DNA from 3 places in the Enterobacter sp. N5-15 genome. Region 1 is predicted to be linked to each of the others. Evidence: predicted binding sites of a transcription regulator. Region 1 holds the regulator's gene; each other region holds the start of a gene.
The links. The regulator CRP, encoded in region 1, controls carbon source genes, mostly activating them, when cyclic AMP is high. The targets are predictions, from matches to a motif close to ATGTGANNNNNNTCACAT.

Region 1 (5,417 bases):
GGTCAGAACTGCATGAGACGGTCAATATCATGCCCCGCAACGCGTTTCACGGCTGATCTTCCACCCTTTTCAGTCAGGGAGTTGCTATGTCTGCCAGACATCCGGTTATTGCCGTTACGGGGTCGAGTGGTGCGGGAACCACCACCACCAGCCTCGCATTTCGCAAGATTTTCGCCCAGCTGAATCTCCGTGCGGCGGAGGTCGAAGGCGATAGCTTTCACCGCTACACGCGCCCGGAAATGGACATGGCCATCCGTAAGGCGCGCGATTCGGGTAAACACATTAGCTACTTCGGCCCGGAAGCCAATGACTTCGGCCTGCTGGAACAAACCTTTATCGAGTACGGTCAGAGCGGCAAAGGGCAGTCCCGCAAGTATCTGCATACCTATGATGAAGCCGTTCCCTGGAATCAGGTGCCGGGAACCTTTACCCCGTGGCAACCGCTGCCGGAACCCACCGACGTCCTGTTTTACGAAGGATTGCACGGTGGCGTGGTCACCCCTCAACACGACGTGGCCCGCCACGTGGATCTGCTGGTCGGCGTGGTCCCTATCGTTAACCTGGAGTGGATCCAGAAGCTGACGCGTGACATGAGCGAGCGCGGCCATTCTCGCGAAGCGGTGATGGACTCCGTGGTGCGCTCCATGGAGGATTACATTAACTTCCTGACGCCGCAGTTTTCCCGCACCCATATCAACTTCCAGCGCGTGCCGACGGTGGATACCTCCAACCCGTTTGCCGCCAAAAGTATCCCGTCTCTGGATGAGAGCTTTGTGGTGATCCATTTCCGCAACCTCGACGGCATTGATTACCCCTGGCTGCTGGCCATGCTGCAGGGTTCGTTTATTTCGCACATGAATACGTTAGTGGTGCCGGGCGGAAAAATGGGGCTGGCGATGGAGCTCATCATGACGCCGCTGGTGGAGCGACTGATGGAAGGGAAGCAGATCGCGTGAACATGTTCCCTCTCCCTGTGGGAGAGGGTTAGGGTGAGGGCATCAACACGCACGATGCCCAAATAATTAGGCCTCGATCACTTCATACGAATGCGTGATTTTTACCGCTTTCTCCAGCATTAACGCCACAGAGCAGTACTTCTCCGCAGACAGGTCCACCGCACGCGAGACCGCCGCGTCTTTCAGCTCTTTACCGGTGACCACAAAGTGCAGGTTAATATGGGTGAACAGGCGTGGCGCCTCTTCGCGACGTTCTGACGTGAGTTTGACTTCACAATCCGTGACGTCATGACGACCTTTTTGCAGAATCGACACCACGTCAATTGCGCTGCATCCACCTGCCGCCATCAGCACCATTTCCATTGGGCTTGGCGCTTTATCGCCGGAGTTACCGTCCATCAAAATCTGGTGTCCTGACGCGGACTCGCCCAGGAACGTTAAACCTTCAACCCATTTCACGCGCGCTTGCATATTCTTAAACTCCAACGTTGCATTTTTGGTGACAGATTACGCGTGCGTTACATTTCTCGCAATGGAAGGCGACCTGCATCATGCTGAAGCGAGACACCAGGAGACACGCGGCGAAAGCTATGCTAAAACACTCTGGATGCTACAGTAATACATTGACGTTACACATGTATGCAGAGGACATCAAACTTTACTGGCTGCGAAACGTTACGGTAGCCGACTTCCCAGGGTATGGGTAAGAATTCGATTGCAACCCCAGAGTCCGGATGCATCTGATGACTCTGGTGACAGCTTATAACAGAGGATAACAGCGCATGGTGCTTGGCAAACCGCAAACAGACCCGACTCTCGAATGGTTCTTGTCTCATTGCCACATTCATAAGTACCCATCAAAGAGCACGCTGATTCACCAGGGTGAAAAAGCGGAAACGTTGTATTACATCGTTAAAGGCTCGGTGGCAGTGCTGATCAAAGATGAAGAAGGGAAAGAGATGATCCTTTCTTATCTGAACCAGGGCGATTTCATCGGTGAACTGGGCCTGTTTGAAGAGGGCCAGGAACGTAGCGCCTGGGTTCGTGCAAAGACAGCATGTGAAGTGGCTGAAATTTCTTACAAGAAGTTCCGTCAGCTGATTCAGGTTAACCCTGACATCCTGATGCGTCTTTCTTCCCAGATGGCGCGCCGTCTGCAGGTCACGTCAGAAAAAGTGGGTAACCTCGCCTTCCTGGACGTTACCGGCCGTATCGCACAAACCCTGCTGAACCTGGCGAAACAGCCAGACGCTATGACCCACCCGGACGGCATGCAAATTAAAATTACCCGTCAGGAAATTGGTCAGATCGTCGGTTGCTCCCGTGAAACAGTGGGCCGTATCCTGAAAATGCTGGAAGATCAAAACCTGATCTCCGCCCACGGTAAAACCATCGTGGTCTACGGAACGCGTTAATTCCGCTTAAACGGCGTGCCATCGCAAGGTGTCACGCCGTTTTTGTCTCTACTCCCCATGTGGCGCAGGCTGATCTATCACCCGGAAGTTAACTACGCACTGCGACAAACGCTGGTGTTGTGTCTTCCTGTGGCCATAGGTCTGATCCTCGGACATCTTCAGCAAGGCCTGCTGTTTTCCCTCGTGCCCGCCTGCTGCAACATTGCCGGTCTGGACACGCCGCATAAGCGCTTTTTCAAACGCCTGATTATCGGCGGCTGCCTGTTTGCGGGCTGTAGCCTCGCCGTACAGCTGTTACTGGCTCGTGATATCCCGCTGCCGCTGATCCTGACCGTGCTGGCGATGACCCTCGGCGTCACGGCGGAAATCAGTTCGCTGCACGCCCGCCTGCTTCCCGCCTCGCTGATTGCGGCCATTTTCACGCTGAGCCTCGCCGGGAATATGCCGGTGTGGGAGCCGCTGCTGATCTACGCCCTGGGGACATTGTGGTACGGGCTGTTTAACTGGTTCTGGTTCTGGCTGTGGCGCGAACAGCCGCTGCGTGAATCCCTGAGCCTGCTCTATGTGCAGCTTGCGGATTACTGCGAAGCCAAATACACCCTGCTCACCCAGCATACCGATCCGGAAAAGTCCTTACCGCCGCTGCTGACGCGCCAGCAGAAGGTGGTGGATCTGATTAGCCAGTGCTATCAGCAGCTGCATATGCTCGCCGCCAACAAGAACCACGAGTACAAACGGCTGCTGCGCACCTTCCAGGTCGGATTGGATCTGCAGGAGCATATCTCCGTTAGCCTGCACCACCCGCAGGAGGTGCAAAAGCTGGTCGAGCGCAGCCACGCCGAAGCGGTGATCCGCTGGAACGCGCAAACCGTGTCCGCACGCCTGCGGGTGCTGGCCGACGATATTCTCTACCACCGCTACCCGACGCGCTTTAACATGGATAAGCAGCTGGGCGCGCTGGAGAAAATCGCCCGTCAGCATCCGGATAACCCCGTCGGCCAGTTTGCCGCCTGGCACTTCAGCCGCATCGCCCGCGTGTTGCGCACGCAGCGCCCGCTTTATCCCCGCGACCTGATGGCGGATAAGCAGAAACGGCTTCCGCTATTGCCCGCCCTCAAAAGCTATCTTTCTCTTAAATCGTCCGCCCTGCGCAACGCCGCAAGGATTAGCGTTATGCTCAGTACCGCCAGCCTGATGGGCATGGCGCTGCACCTGCCGAAACCCTACTGGATCTTAATGACCGTGCTCTTTGTCACCCAGAACGGCTACGGTGCCACGCGGGTGCGTATTCTGCATCGGGCTGGCGGAACGATGGCCGGGCTGATCATTGCGGGCGTGACGCTGCACTTCCACGTGCCGGAAGGCTATACCCTGGCAGGCATGCTGGCGGTTACGCTGGTGAGCTACCTGATTATCCGCAAAAACTACGGCTGGGCGATGGTGGGCTTTACGGTGACGGCGGTATATACCCTGCAGCTGCTCACGCTCAATGGCGAACAGTTTATTGTCGCCAGGCTGATTGATACCCTGATCGGCTGTCTGATTGCCTTTGGCGGCATGGTCTGGCTGTGGCCGCAGTGGCAAAGCGGACTGCTGCGCCAGAACGCCCACGATGCCCTGGAAGCCGACCAGCAGGCCATTCGCCTGATCCTGAGCGACGACCCGCAGCCCTCCCCGCTGGCCTATCAGCGAATGAAGGTCAACCAGGCGCACAACGCCCTGTTTAACTCACTCAACCAGGCGATGCAGGAGCCGGGCTTTAACTCGCACTATCTTGCAGACATGAAGCTCTGGGTGACGCACAGCCAGTTTATCGTCGAGCACATTAACGCCATGACCACGCTGGCGCGCGAGCACACGATGCTGACGCCGGATCTGGCGCAGCGCTATTTGCAGTCGTGTGAAATTGCGCTGCAGCGCTGTCAGCAGCGTCTGGAGTATGACTCGCCGGGTGAGTCGGGAGATTCGAACATTCTGGAAGCGCCGGAGACGTTGACCCACGGGCCAATGAGCACGCTGGAGCAGCATTTGCAGCGCGTTCTCGGGCATCTGAACACCATGCACACCATTTCATCGGTGGCATGGCGTCAGCGTCCGCATCATGGCGTTTGGTTAACGCGCGTGTTAAAGCGGACGCCGTATTAGCCTTTTACGATCTTCGCGACCGCCGCGGCAAAGCGGGTTAACCCGTCCTCAATATCCCTGTCTTCCACCACCAGCGACGGCGCAAAGCGCATCACGTCCGGCCCGGCATTGAGCACCATCACCCCTTCGTGCGCGGCGGCGTGCAGGAAATCACGCGCGCGGCCCTTGTACTGCGGCTTCAGCTCGGCGCCAATCAACAGCCCCATCCCGCGGATTTCGCTGAACACGTCGTACTGCTCATCAATCTTTTGCAGGTGTTTTACGAACAGCTCGCGCTTCGCGCTCACGGCGTTCAACACCTCCGGCGTGTTGATAATGTCGAATGCGGCGCCCGCCACGGCGCTCGCCAGCGGGTTACCGCCGTAGGTAGAGCCGTGAGAGCCGACGTGGAACGCGGAGGCGATCTCCTGCGTCGTCAGTACCGCACTCACCGGGAAACCACCGCCGAGCGCTTTAGCGCTGGTCAGAATATCCGGCGTCACGCCGTAGTGCATATACGCGAACAGATCGCCGGTACGCCCCATCCCGCACTGCACTTCATCAAAGACCAGCAGCGCCTGATGTTCGTCGCACAGCGCGCGCAGCCCTTGCAGGAATTCCGGGGTTGCCGCGGTCACGCCGCCTTCACCCTGGATTGGCTCGACCACCACCGCGCAGGTATGGTCGTCCATCACCGCTTTCACCGCATGCAGATCGTTAAACGGCACGTGGACGATGTCGGCCGGCTTCGGGCCAAACCCGTCGGAATACTTCGGCTGGCCGCCAACGGAGACGGTAAAGAAGGAGCGTCCGTGGAAGGCATTGTGGAAGGCGATGATTTTGGTTTTGTACGGGCTGTGGCGCGTGGTGGCGTAGTAGCGCGCCAGCTTAAAAGCGGTTTCGTTAGCCTCGGTGCCGGAGT
Region 2 (5,417 bases), 210 kb from region 1:
CAATAATGCGCGGCCAGATGTCGCTCAAGCCTTCCTTTTCGAACGCGTGGCGGTGCGCTTCAAGCGTGGCGCGTGCCGCGTCCGGCGTGGTGACGGCAAGTTCTGTGAGCGTCTCGTGCGCGCCACCGGGAACCGGCACTTCCGTGCCGATAACGTAGACCAGATCGGATTCACCAAACTGCTCGCGACAGGTCGCTTCGGCAATCTTCGCCAGGCGTGCGGCGCGACCGGCGACGATCGCATCGGTCAGGGGAACCGGATCGTCCTCGCAGGACATGCTGCAGTCGAGGTGGATCTTTTTGAATCCGGCAGAAACATAGCTTTTGATCAGATCGTCGGCGTTCGCCATCGCCTGTTCTGCAGGGAGATTTTGCCAGCGGTTAGGGCCCAAATGATCGCCGCCGAGGATCAGCTGTGACGTCGGGAAACCGAGCGAATCGGCAAGCTGGCAGACAAATCCGTAAAAATCCGCAGGCGTCATGCCGGTATAGCCGCCAAACTGATCCACCTGGTTGGAGGTGGCCTCGATCAGCAGCGGCGAATGATGCGAATGCGCGTAACGAATGGCAGCTTCAAGTACCAGCGGATGTGCGGAACAGACGGCATAGATCCCGTTTGAATTCCCTCGTTTATGTTGTTCCACCATTTCTGTCAGATGTTTCACTTTCCTCTCCATTTCGGATGGTAATGACACTTGTCTTTCGTTTTGTTTCATTTAATCCTGCATCATGGTGATATAAAAATAAAACGAAAGATAATAGATTTCCGATCTGTTTCACAAAAGAAACATAATGAAAGGTTTCAGCTCCGTGTTGGCTTGCTTCTGGACGTAAGGCGGGACTTGCATTCCCGGAAAAGAAAGGCCTTAATAGGCAAAACGAAATGAAACGAAAGACTATTTATTAAGGAGCTCGTATGAGCAGCACCGATTCATCCGCGGAAAAGCGCATCACCGGTACCAGTGAAAGGCGAGAGCAGATCATTCAGCGGTTGCGGGCGCAGGGAAGCGTGCAGGTTAACGACCTGTCTCATCTGTACGGCGTATCGACGGTGACGATCCGCAACGACCTGGCGTTCCTGGAGAAGCAGGGCATTGCCGTTCGCGCTTACGGTGGGGCATTGATATGCGAAGGCAACATGCCGGGCGCTGAGCCTTCCGTGGAGGATAAAAGCTCGCTGAATACGGCGGTGAAGCGCAGCATCGCACAGGCCGCTGCCGCGCTGGTCAAACCCGGGCACCGTATTATTCTGGACTCCGGCACCACGACGTTTGAAATCGCCCGCATGCTGCGCCAGCACACGGACGTCATTGCGATGACCAACGGGATGAACGTGGCGAATGCGTTGCTGGAAGCGGAAGGGGTGGAATTGCTGATGACCGGCGGGCATCTGCGCCGTCAGTCGCAATCTTTCTACGGTGACCAGGCAGAACAGTCGCTACAGAATTACCATTTTGACCTGCTGTTCCTGGGCGTTGACGCCATCGATCTCGATCGCGGCGTGAGCACGCACAACGAGGATGAAGCCCGTCTGAACCGCAAAATGTGCGAGGTGGCGGAGCGCATTATCGTTGTCACTGACTCCAGCAAATTTAACCGCTCAAGCCTGCATAAAATCATTGATACGCAAAGGATTGATATGATTATTGTCGATGAAGGCATTCCGGCGGAGAGCCTGGACGGGCTGCGGAAAAGCGGGATTGATGTGGTGTTGGTTTAAGGTTTTTACCCTCTCCCCTATGGGGAGAGGGCAGGGTAAGGGGAAGTCACGTCACCGGTGCCGGGTTAAACACCGCCAGCTGATTATGCAGCCCCCACTGGTCGGAGAACGTTTTCTTCCGTCCGCTGGCGACATCCAGAATGAAGTGGAACAGTTTCCAGCCCACGTCCTCAATACTCTCTTCTCCGGTGGCGATGGTGCCCGCGTTGATGTCCATCAAGTCATACCAGCGGTTTGCCAGCTCGGTGCGGGTCGCCATCTTGATTACCGGCACCGCCATCAGGCCGTACGGCGTGCCGCGCCCGGTGGTAAAGACCTGCACCGTAATGCCGGACGCCACCTGCTGCGTGCCGCAGACGAAGTCGCTGGCAGGCGTTGCCGCGTAAATCAGGCCGCGTTTCGTCGGGCGCTGGCCCGGAGAGAGCACTTCCACAATCGCGCTCTGGCCGGATTTGGCAATCGACCCGAGGGCTTTTTCCACCACGTTTGCCAGGCCGCCTTTTTTGTTGCCCGGAGACGGGTTGGCGCTGCGGTCGGTTTTGCCCATATCGAGATAGCTATCGTACCAGGCCATTTCCTCGAGCAGGCGCTTGCCCACCTCTTCATTCACGGCGCGTGGCGTCAGCAGATGGATGGCGTCACGCACTTCGGTCACCTCGGAGAACATCACCGTGGCGCCGCAGCGCACGAACAGATCGGATGCATAGCCCACCGCCGGGTTGGCCGTCACGCCGGAGAAGGCATCGCTGCCGCCGCACTGGGTGCCCACTACCAGTTCCGAGGCCGGGCACGTTTGGCGCTGGCGCCGGTTGAGTTTGTCGAGATGACGCTCTGCCACCTGCAGAATATCGTCGACCATTGAGCGGAACCCAACGTGGCGTTCGTCCTGCAGGCGCACGATGCTGGCCTCGTCTACCGGAATGGCTTTGACATCTTCAGTGCCCTGCAGCAGGCGCTCGGGCTGCAATTTTTCACACCCCAGACCGATGACCATCACCTCGCCGCCAAAGTTCGGATTCAGTGCGATATTGTGAATGGTACGGATAGGCACCACGGCAGCGGGTGCGTTAATCGCCACGCCGCAGCCGTAGAGGTGGTTCAGGCCTACCACGCCGTCGACGTTCGGGTATTTCGGCAGCAGATCGCGTTCGATGATTTTCACCACATAATCCACGACGCCCGCCACGCAGTGTACGCTGGTGGTAATGCCGAGCAGGTTCTTGGTGCCGACGCTGCCGTCCGCGTTGCGGTAGCCTTCGAAGGTATAGCCCTCCAGCGGAGGAAGCGGTTCCGGCACGCGGGTCGCCAGCGGAAGCGTGTTCAGCGGCGGCGCTTCAGGCAGCGCCACCAGAGACTCCTCAACCCAGCTACCCTGTGGTATAGAGCGAACGGCATAGCCGATGACTTCACCGTAACGTACGATTTCGCTATTATCAGGGATATCCACCAGCGCCACCTTATGCCCCTGCGGAATATGCTCAATCAATTCCAGCCCGTCCGGGAAGCGGGTGCCCGCTTTTAAGCCATTATCGTTGACAATAATCGCCACATTATCGGTGTCGTGTACTTTTATATAAAACGCCGTCGGCGATGCCTGTCGAATTTCAATGTCGGCCATTGTTCAGTATTCTCCAGCAAAGTGTCTGATAATAATTCCAGCCAATTTTCTAATGGTAGAAATAAATACGCGGCTTTCAGAATTAAAGCATGTCAGCATAGGGGGCATGAAAATGTGATCGCGATCGCTCCCGAACCGGTAATCCCTGATTCTGTGCATTAGCGCCCAGTGCTTTGTGCATATGCAAAAATTTTTATCAAAATGTATCGCAATGCTTGAGCGTTACAACAATGTGTGGTCGTGGATTGCGTCTTATACTGAATGACGATTTTATAACGCCAAAATACGTCAGAATAATAAATATAATGCTGGCGCGGTGTCTGAATAAATAAAATGATACTGAAAAAGGCTGCGGAATAAAAAAGGTAAATACGATGAGTAACGATATCTTCCCGAATAAATTTAAAGCGGCCCTCGCGGCGCACCAGATTCAAATTGGCTGCTGGTCCGCGCTGGCAAACCCAATCAGTACCGAAGTGCTGGGCCTGGCCGGTTTCGACTGGCTGGTGCTGGACGGCGAACATGCGCCGAACGATATCAGCACGTTTATTCCGCAGCTGATGGCGCTGAAAGGCAGCCACAGCGCCCCGGTAGTGCGTGTACCCACCAATGAGCCGGTGATTATCAAGCGTCTGCTGGATATTGGTTTCTACAATTTCCTGATCCCGTTTGTGGAGACGGAAGAACAAGCGGCGCTGGCCGTAGCCTCAACGCGCTATCCGCCAGAAGGGATCCGCGGCGTTTCCGTTTCGCATCGCGCCAATATGTTTGGCACCGTGCCGGACTACTTCGCGCAGTCTAATAACAACATCACCATTCTGGTTCAGATCGAGAGCCAGCAGGGCGTTGATAACGTCGACGCGATTGCAGCCACAAACGGTGTGGACGGTATCTTCGTCGGCCCAAGCGATCTGGCTGCCGCCTTTGGCCATCTGGGTAACGCCAGCCACCCTGACGTGCAGCGCGCGATCCAGCACATCTTTGCCCGCGCTAAAGTACACGGCAAACCGTGCGGCATTCTGGCGCCGGTTGAGGCTGATGCCCGTCGCTATCTGGAGTGGGGAGCCACGTTTGTTGCCGTCGGCAGCGACCTCGGCGTATTCCGCTCGGCTACGCAGAAATTAGCGGACACTTTTAAAAAATAACCATCATTGAGGAAACAGATTATGACGCTGAAAGTGGGTTTTATTGGCCTGGGGATCATGGGTAAACCAATGAGTAAGAACCTCATCAAAGCGGGTTACTCACTGGTGGTATCCGATCATAATTCGCAGGCCGTGGCTGAGGTAATGGCGGCTGGCGCAGAAACGGCCACCACCGCCAGAGCCATTGCCGAGCAGTGCGATGTCATCATCACCATGCTGCCAAACTCCCCGCATGTTAAAGAGGTCGCGCTGGGTGAAAACGGCATTATCGACGGTGCGAAGCCGGGCCTGGTACTGATTGATATGAGCTCTATTGCGCCGCTCGCAAGCCGTGAAATCAGCGAGGCGTTAAAAGCGAAGGGCGTCGATATGCTAGATGCGCCGGTCAGCGGCGGTGAGCCGAAAGCGATCGACGGCACGCTGTCGGTGATGGTCGGCGGCGATAAAGCTGTATTCGATAGATTTTACGACCTGATGAAAGCCATGGCGGGCTCCGTGGTGCATACCGGGGACATCGGGGCGGGTAACGTGACCAAGCTGGCAAATCAGGTTATTGTGGCGCTGAACATTGCCGCCATGTCCGAAGCGCTGACGCTGGCAACCAAAGCGGGCGTCAATCCGGATCTGGTCTATCAGGCCATTCGCGGTGGTCTGGCGGGCAGTACCGTGCTGGATGCCAAAGCGCCGATGGTCATGGATCGTAATTTCAAACCCGGTTTCCGCATCGACCTGCATATCAAAGATCTGGCGAACGCGCTGGATACGTCACACGGCGTGGGCGCACAGCTGCCGCTGACCGCGGCGGTCATGGAGATGATGCAGGCGCTGCGTGCCGATGGCCTGGGCACGGCCGATCACAGCGCGATTGCATGCTACTACGAAAAACTGGCGAAGGTGGAAGTGGCGCGTTAATCACGCCTTGCCCACACCTTAGG
Region 3 (5,417 bases), 1.1 Mb from region 1:
TGTCCGCGAAGGTTTCACGGTGACCGAGCGAGCCCGGCTTCACTTTCGGGCCGTACACCAGCACCGGAATGTGCTCACGGGTATGGTCGGTACCGGTCCAGCTTGGGTCGCAGCCGTGGTCCGCGGTCAGGATCAGAATGTCATCTTCACCCACCAGCTCCATCAGCTCCGGCAGACGGCGGTCGAACAGTTCCAGACCGGCGGCGTAACCCGCGATATCACGACGGTGGCCCCAGGAGGAGTCGAAGTCTACGAAGTTGGTGAAGACAATGGTCTTGTCGCCCGCTTCTTTCATCTCTTTGATGGTGGCATCGAACAGCGCATCCAGACCGGTGGCTTTCACTTTTTTAGTGATGCCGCAGTTGGCGTAGATATCCGCGATTTTACCCACGGAAACCACGTGGCCGTCTTTCTCTTCAACCAGCTTCTGCAGCACGGTTGGCGCCGGTGGCTCAACGGCCAGGTCGTGACGGTTACCGGTACGCTGGAAGTTACCCGCTTTGTCGCCCACAAACGGACGCGCGATCACGCGGCCAATGTTGTAGCCGCCTTCGGTCAGCTCTTCACGGGCGATTTCGCACAGCTCGTAGAGTTTATCCAGGCCGTAGGTCTCTTCGTGACAGGCAATCTGGAACACGGAGTCAGCGGAGGTGTAGAAAATCGGCTTGCCGGTTTTCATGTGCTCTTCGCCGAGCTCATCCAGAATTACGGTACCGGAAGAGTGGCAGTTGCCGAGGTAGCCCGGCAGATTGGCGCGCTTCACCAGCTTATCGAGCAGCTCCTGCGGGAAGCTGTTCTCGTGATCGGAGAAATAACCCCAGTCGAACAGCACCGGCACACCGGCGATTTCCCAGTGGCCAGACGGGGTGTCTTTACCGGAGGAGAGCTCGTGAGCCCAGCCGTAGGCACCCACGACTTCCGCGTTGCCGTCCATACCGGCTGCGATTTTACCGGTAGAGCCTTCATGCGCTTTCACCAGACCAAGGCGGGTCAGGTTGGGTAGAGTCAGAGGGCCTTTACGACCGTTGTCCGCTTCGCCTTTCGCACAGGCTTCCGCGATGTGACCCATGGTATCGGAACCCACGTCACCAAAACGTTCTGCATCTTCGGTTGCGCCGATGCCGAATGAGTCCAGCACCATAATAAATGCACGTTTCATAATTGTTCTCCGTACGTAGTGCTTCAAAAAATAGCGATCAGATCAGTATACAGTTATTCAGTGATGCGGCGATAGACAGTCGGTGTGGTTTCCGGTGCTTTATCGTCAAGCGTAATGGCTGCCTTCACCGCTTTAGCCGCTTCCTGCCAGCTGGCTTCGTCTTTGGCGTGGATCACCGCCAGCGGACGTTGACCGTCAACGCTGTCGCCCAGACGGGCCATATCGGTAAAGCCGACACTGTAATCAATGGTGTCCGATGCCTGACGGCGGCCGCCGCCCATCGAGACCACCGCCATGCCGAGGGCACGGGTGTCCATTGCGGAAACGAAGCCTTCGCTATCGGCATACACCGCTTTGCTGAGCGTCGCGGTTGGCAGGTATTTCGCATAGTTTTCGACGAAATCGGTCGGGCCTTTCTGCGCCGCAACCATGCGGCCAAAGATCTCCGCCGCTTTGCCGTTATCCAGCACCGCCTGCAGTTTCGCGCGCGCTTCCGCATCGTCTCTGGCCAGCTTGCCGGAGATTAACATCTCAACGCACAGCGCCATGGTGACGTCGAACAGACGCGGGTTACGGTATTCGCCGGTGAGGAACTGTACCGCCTCACGCACTTCGACCGCGTTACCGGCGCTGGAGGCCAGCACCTGGTTCATGTCGGTGAGCAGCGCGGTGGTGTGCACGCCCGCGCCGTTGGAGACGCCAACGATCGCTTCGGCAAGCGCAGCAGAAAGTTCATAGGTCGGCATAAACGCGCCGCTGCCCACTTTCACGTCCATCACCAGCGCGTCCAGCCCTTCAGCCAGTTTCTTCGCCAGGATAGAGGCGGTGATCAGCGGGATGGAGTCAACGGTCGCGGTGATATCGCGGGTCGCGTAGAAACGCTTGTCTGCCGGAGCAAGAGAGCTGGTCTGGCCGATAATCGCCACACCAACGTCTTTAATAATGTCGCGGAAGCGGTTGTCATCCGGGAAGATATCGAAGCCCGGAATGGCTTCCAGTTTGTCGAGCGTACCGCCGGTGTGGCCCAGGCCGCGTCCGGAGATCATCGGGATGTAACCGCCGCAGGCTGCCACCATTGGGCCGAGCATCAGAGACGTCACGTCGCCCACGCCGCCGGTGGAGTGTTTGTCCACAATCGGGCCGTTAAGGTTAAGGCTTTTCCAGTCCAGAACGGTTCCTGAATCTCGCATCGCCATGGTCAGCGACACGCGCTCAGGCATCGACATATCGTGGAAGAAAATGGTCATCGCCAGAGCCGCAATCTGCCCTTCTGAGACGGTGTTATCACGAATGCCGTTGATAAAGAAGCGGATCTCTTCGTCGCTTAATGCATGACCATCACGTTTTTTACGAATAATTTCTTGTGCGAGAAACACGGTAACCTCCATGCGGAATCGGGGGAGTTGTGGCGGGTGGCGCTACGCTTACCCGCCCTACGATCCTGTAGGCCGGATAAGCGAAGCGTCATCCGGCATTGTCTGGCAATCAGTAGCTGCTTGCGCTCTTGCCGTCGCCGTGACCCAGCGCTTTCAGCAGGCTGGCCAGCAGGCTGGACGCGCCGAAGCGGTAGTGGCGGGAATCAGCCCAGTCGGCGCCAAACAGCTCGTCGGCAATCGCCAGGAACTGCTGCGCGTCTTCGGCAGTACGCACGCCGCCCGCAGGTTTGAAACCAACGGTTTTGGACACGCCCATGTCGCGGATCACTTCCATCATGATGCGCGCGCTTTCTGGAGTCGCATTCACCGGCACTTTACCGGTAGAGGTTTTAATGAAATCCGCACCGGCTTTGATGGAAATTTCAGACGCTTTACGAATCAGCGCCTCTTCTTTCAGCTCGCCGGTTTCGATGATTACTTTCAGCAGCACGTTTGCCGCCGCACACGCGTCTTTACAGGCTTTCACCAGGTCAAAACCAACCTGCTCGTTGCCGGCGATCAGCGCGCGGTACGGGAACACCACGTCAACTTCGTCTGCGCCGTAGGCAATCGCCGCGCGGGTTTCTGCCAGCGCAATCTCGATATCATCGTTGCCATGCGGGAAGTTAGTTACGGTTGCAATGCGCACGTCCGGCGTGCCCTGCTCTTTCAGAGTCTTACGGGCAATCGGGATAAAGCGCGGGTAGATACAGATGGCTGCGGTGTTACCCACCGGCGTTTTCGCCTGATGGCACAGGGCGATGACTTTTTCATTGGTGTCGTCATCGTTCAGGGTGGTCAGGTCCATCAGTTTCAACGCGCGCAGGCTGCTTGCAGTTAAATCGGTCATAACATTCTCCAACGGCAGTGCCGTATAAATTTTACCTTGCGGGTCTGTGAGTATTCTAACATTCACCCGCATCCACACTTCGACATTCATCACAGTTAATGAAAACTGCGTACAAATTTGCATTACTGTAATGAGATCTTCTTCAAACTTTAGCGCGTAAATTGTCGACTAAAGCAGCGATACCCCCTGTCGGATCAAAAGCCCCGACAGGCTGGCTTCCTACAATCCGTTCATCATCCGCAGAACACTCAAGGAAGCGAATATGCCCCACTCCAGCCCCGACGCCCTGCAACAACGTTGCCAGCACATTGTGACAAGCCCGGTGTTAACCCCGGAACAAAAACGTCATTTTCTGGCGCTGGAAGCGGAAAACAACCTGTCTTATCCGGCGCTTCCTGAGGCCGCGAGAGCCGCGCTGGACGAGGGGGTTATCTGCGACATGTTCGAAGGCCACGCGCCTTACAAACCCCGTTACGTTCTGCCGGATTACGCAAAATTTCTGGCTAACGGTTCAGAATGGCTGGAGCTGGAAGGGGCAAAAGATCTCGACGACGCCCTCTCGCTGTTAACCATCCTCTACCATCATGTTCCGTCCGTCACATCGATGCCGGTCTATCTCGGTCAGCTTGATGCGATATTAACTCCATATGTTAGAATTCTAACACAAGAAGCGATCGATAGCCGAATAAAACGTTTCTGGCGCTATCTCGACCGTACGCTGCCGGATGCGTTTATGCACGCCAATATCGGCCCGGCGGATACGCCCGTCACACGTGCCATTCTGCGTGCCGACGCAGAGCTGAAGCAGGTCGCGCCGAACCTGACCTTTATCTACGATCCCGATATCACCCCGGACGACCTGCTGCTTGAGGTGGCAAAAAACATATGCGAATGCAGCAAACCGCACATTTCTAATGGCCCGATGAATGATAAAATTTTCACAAAAGGCCGTTACGGCGTGGTGAGTTGTTACAACTCTCTGCCGCTTGCAGGCGGTGGCAGCACCCTGGTGCGCCTTAACCTCAAAGCCATTGCTGAACGCAGCACATCCATTGAAGACTTCTTCACCCGCGCGCTCCCGCACTACTGCCAGCAGCAAATTGCCATCATCGATGCGCGCTGCGATTTTCTGTACGGGCAGTCTGGCTTCTTTGAGAATAGCTTCCTGGTAAAAGAGGGGCTGATTGATGCCGATCGGTTTGTGCCCATGTTTGGCATGTACGGCCTGGCGGAAGCGGTAAACGCGCTCTGTGAGAAAGCAGGAATAGCGGGACGCTACGGAAAGGACGAACAGGCCAACGCGCTGGGCTATCGCATCAGCGAACAGCTTGCGGCGTTCGTGGAAAACACGCCGGTGAAGCACGGCTGGAAGCACCGCGCGATGCTCCACGCGCAGTCGGGGATCAGCTCCGATTCGGGCACCACGCCGGGCGCGCGACTGCCCTACGGCGACGAGCCGGATCCCATCAGCCATCTGCTGGCGGTGGCCCCTCACCACAAGCACTACTCTTCCGGGATAAGCGATATCCTGACGCTGGAGGAGACGGTAAAACGCAACCCGCAGGCGGTGGTTCAGCTTTGCCTGGGCGCGTTCAGGGCGGGTATGCGTGAGTTTACCGCCAACGTGGCGGGTAACGATCTGGTCCGCGTGACCGGTTATATGGTGCGACTATCGGATCTGGAGAAATACCGGGAAGCGGGATCGCGCACCAATACCACGTGGCTGGGAGAAGAGGCCGCGCGCAATACCCGTATTCTGGAACGTCAACCGCGCGTGATTAGCCATGAACAGCAGATGCGCTTTAGTTAGTCAGGTCATTCCTTTTTCCTGCGTGGACGGGCCGGGCAGCCGCCTGGCCCTGTTCCTGCAGGGCTGCAACCTGCGCTGTAAAACCTGCCACAACCCGTGGACGATCGGCCGCTGCAACGACTGCGGGGACTGTGTGCCCCACTGTCCGCACGACGCGCTGACCATTCAGGCCGGACGCGTCTG

Region 2: a site for CRP is predicted at 3,450-3,467, ahead of garD (galactarate dehydratase). Genes of this name have one in related genera too.
Region 3: a site for CRP is predicted at 3,555-3,572, ahead of deoC (deoxyribose-phosphate aldolase). Genes of this name have one in related genera too.

What each region holds. Positions count from the first base shown of each region.
Region 1 is NZ_CM170150.1:4,445,249-4,450,665, forward strand. It holds gene AC2TE5_RS21115 (YheU family protein) at 1-56, shown strand, start outside; gene AC2TE5_RS21120 (phosphoribulokinase) at 87-956, shown strand; gene AC2TE5_RS21125 (OsmC family protein) at 1,023-1,427, opposite strand; gene crp (cAMP-activated global transcriptional regulator CRP) at 1,739-2,371, shown strand; gene AC2TE5_RS21135 (YccS/YhfK family putative transporter) at 2,429-4,516, shown strand; gene argD (bifunctional acetylornithine/succinyldiaminopimelate transaminase) at 4,513-5,417, opposite strand, start outside.
Region 2 is NZ_CM170150.1:4,240,015-4,245,431, reverse strand. It holds gene kbaZ (tagatose-bisphosphate aldolase subunit KbaZ) at 1-664, opposite strand, end outside; gene AC2TE5_RS20030 (DeoR family transcriptional regulator) at 916-1,719, shown strand; gene garD (galactarate dehydratase) at 1,766-3,337, opposite strand; gene garL (2-dehydro-3-deoxyglucarate aldolase) at 3,712-4,482, shown strand; gene garR (2-hydroxy-3-oxopropionate reductase) at 4,504-5,394, shown strand.
Region 3 is NZ_CM170150.1:673,031-678,447, reverse strand. It holds gene deoB (phosphopentomutase) at 1-1,159, opposite strand, end outside; gene deoA (thymidine phosphorylase) at 1,213-2,535, opposite strand; gene deoC (deoxyribose-phosphate aldolase) at 2,645-3,424, opposite strand; gene AC2TE5_RS03205 (YjjI family glycine radical enzyme) at 3,687-5,234, shown strand; gene AC2TE5_RS03200 (YjjW family glycine radical enzyme activase) at 5,209-5,417, shown strand, end outside.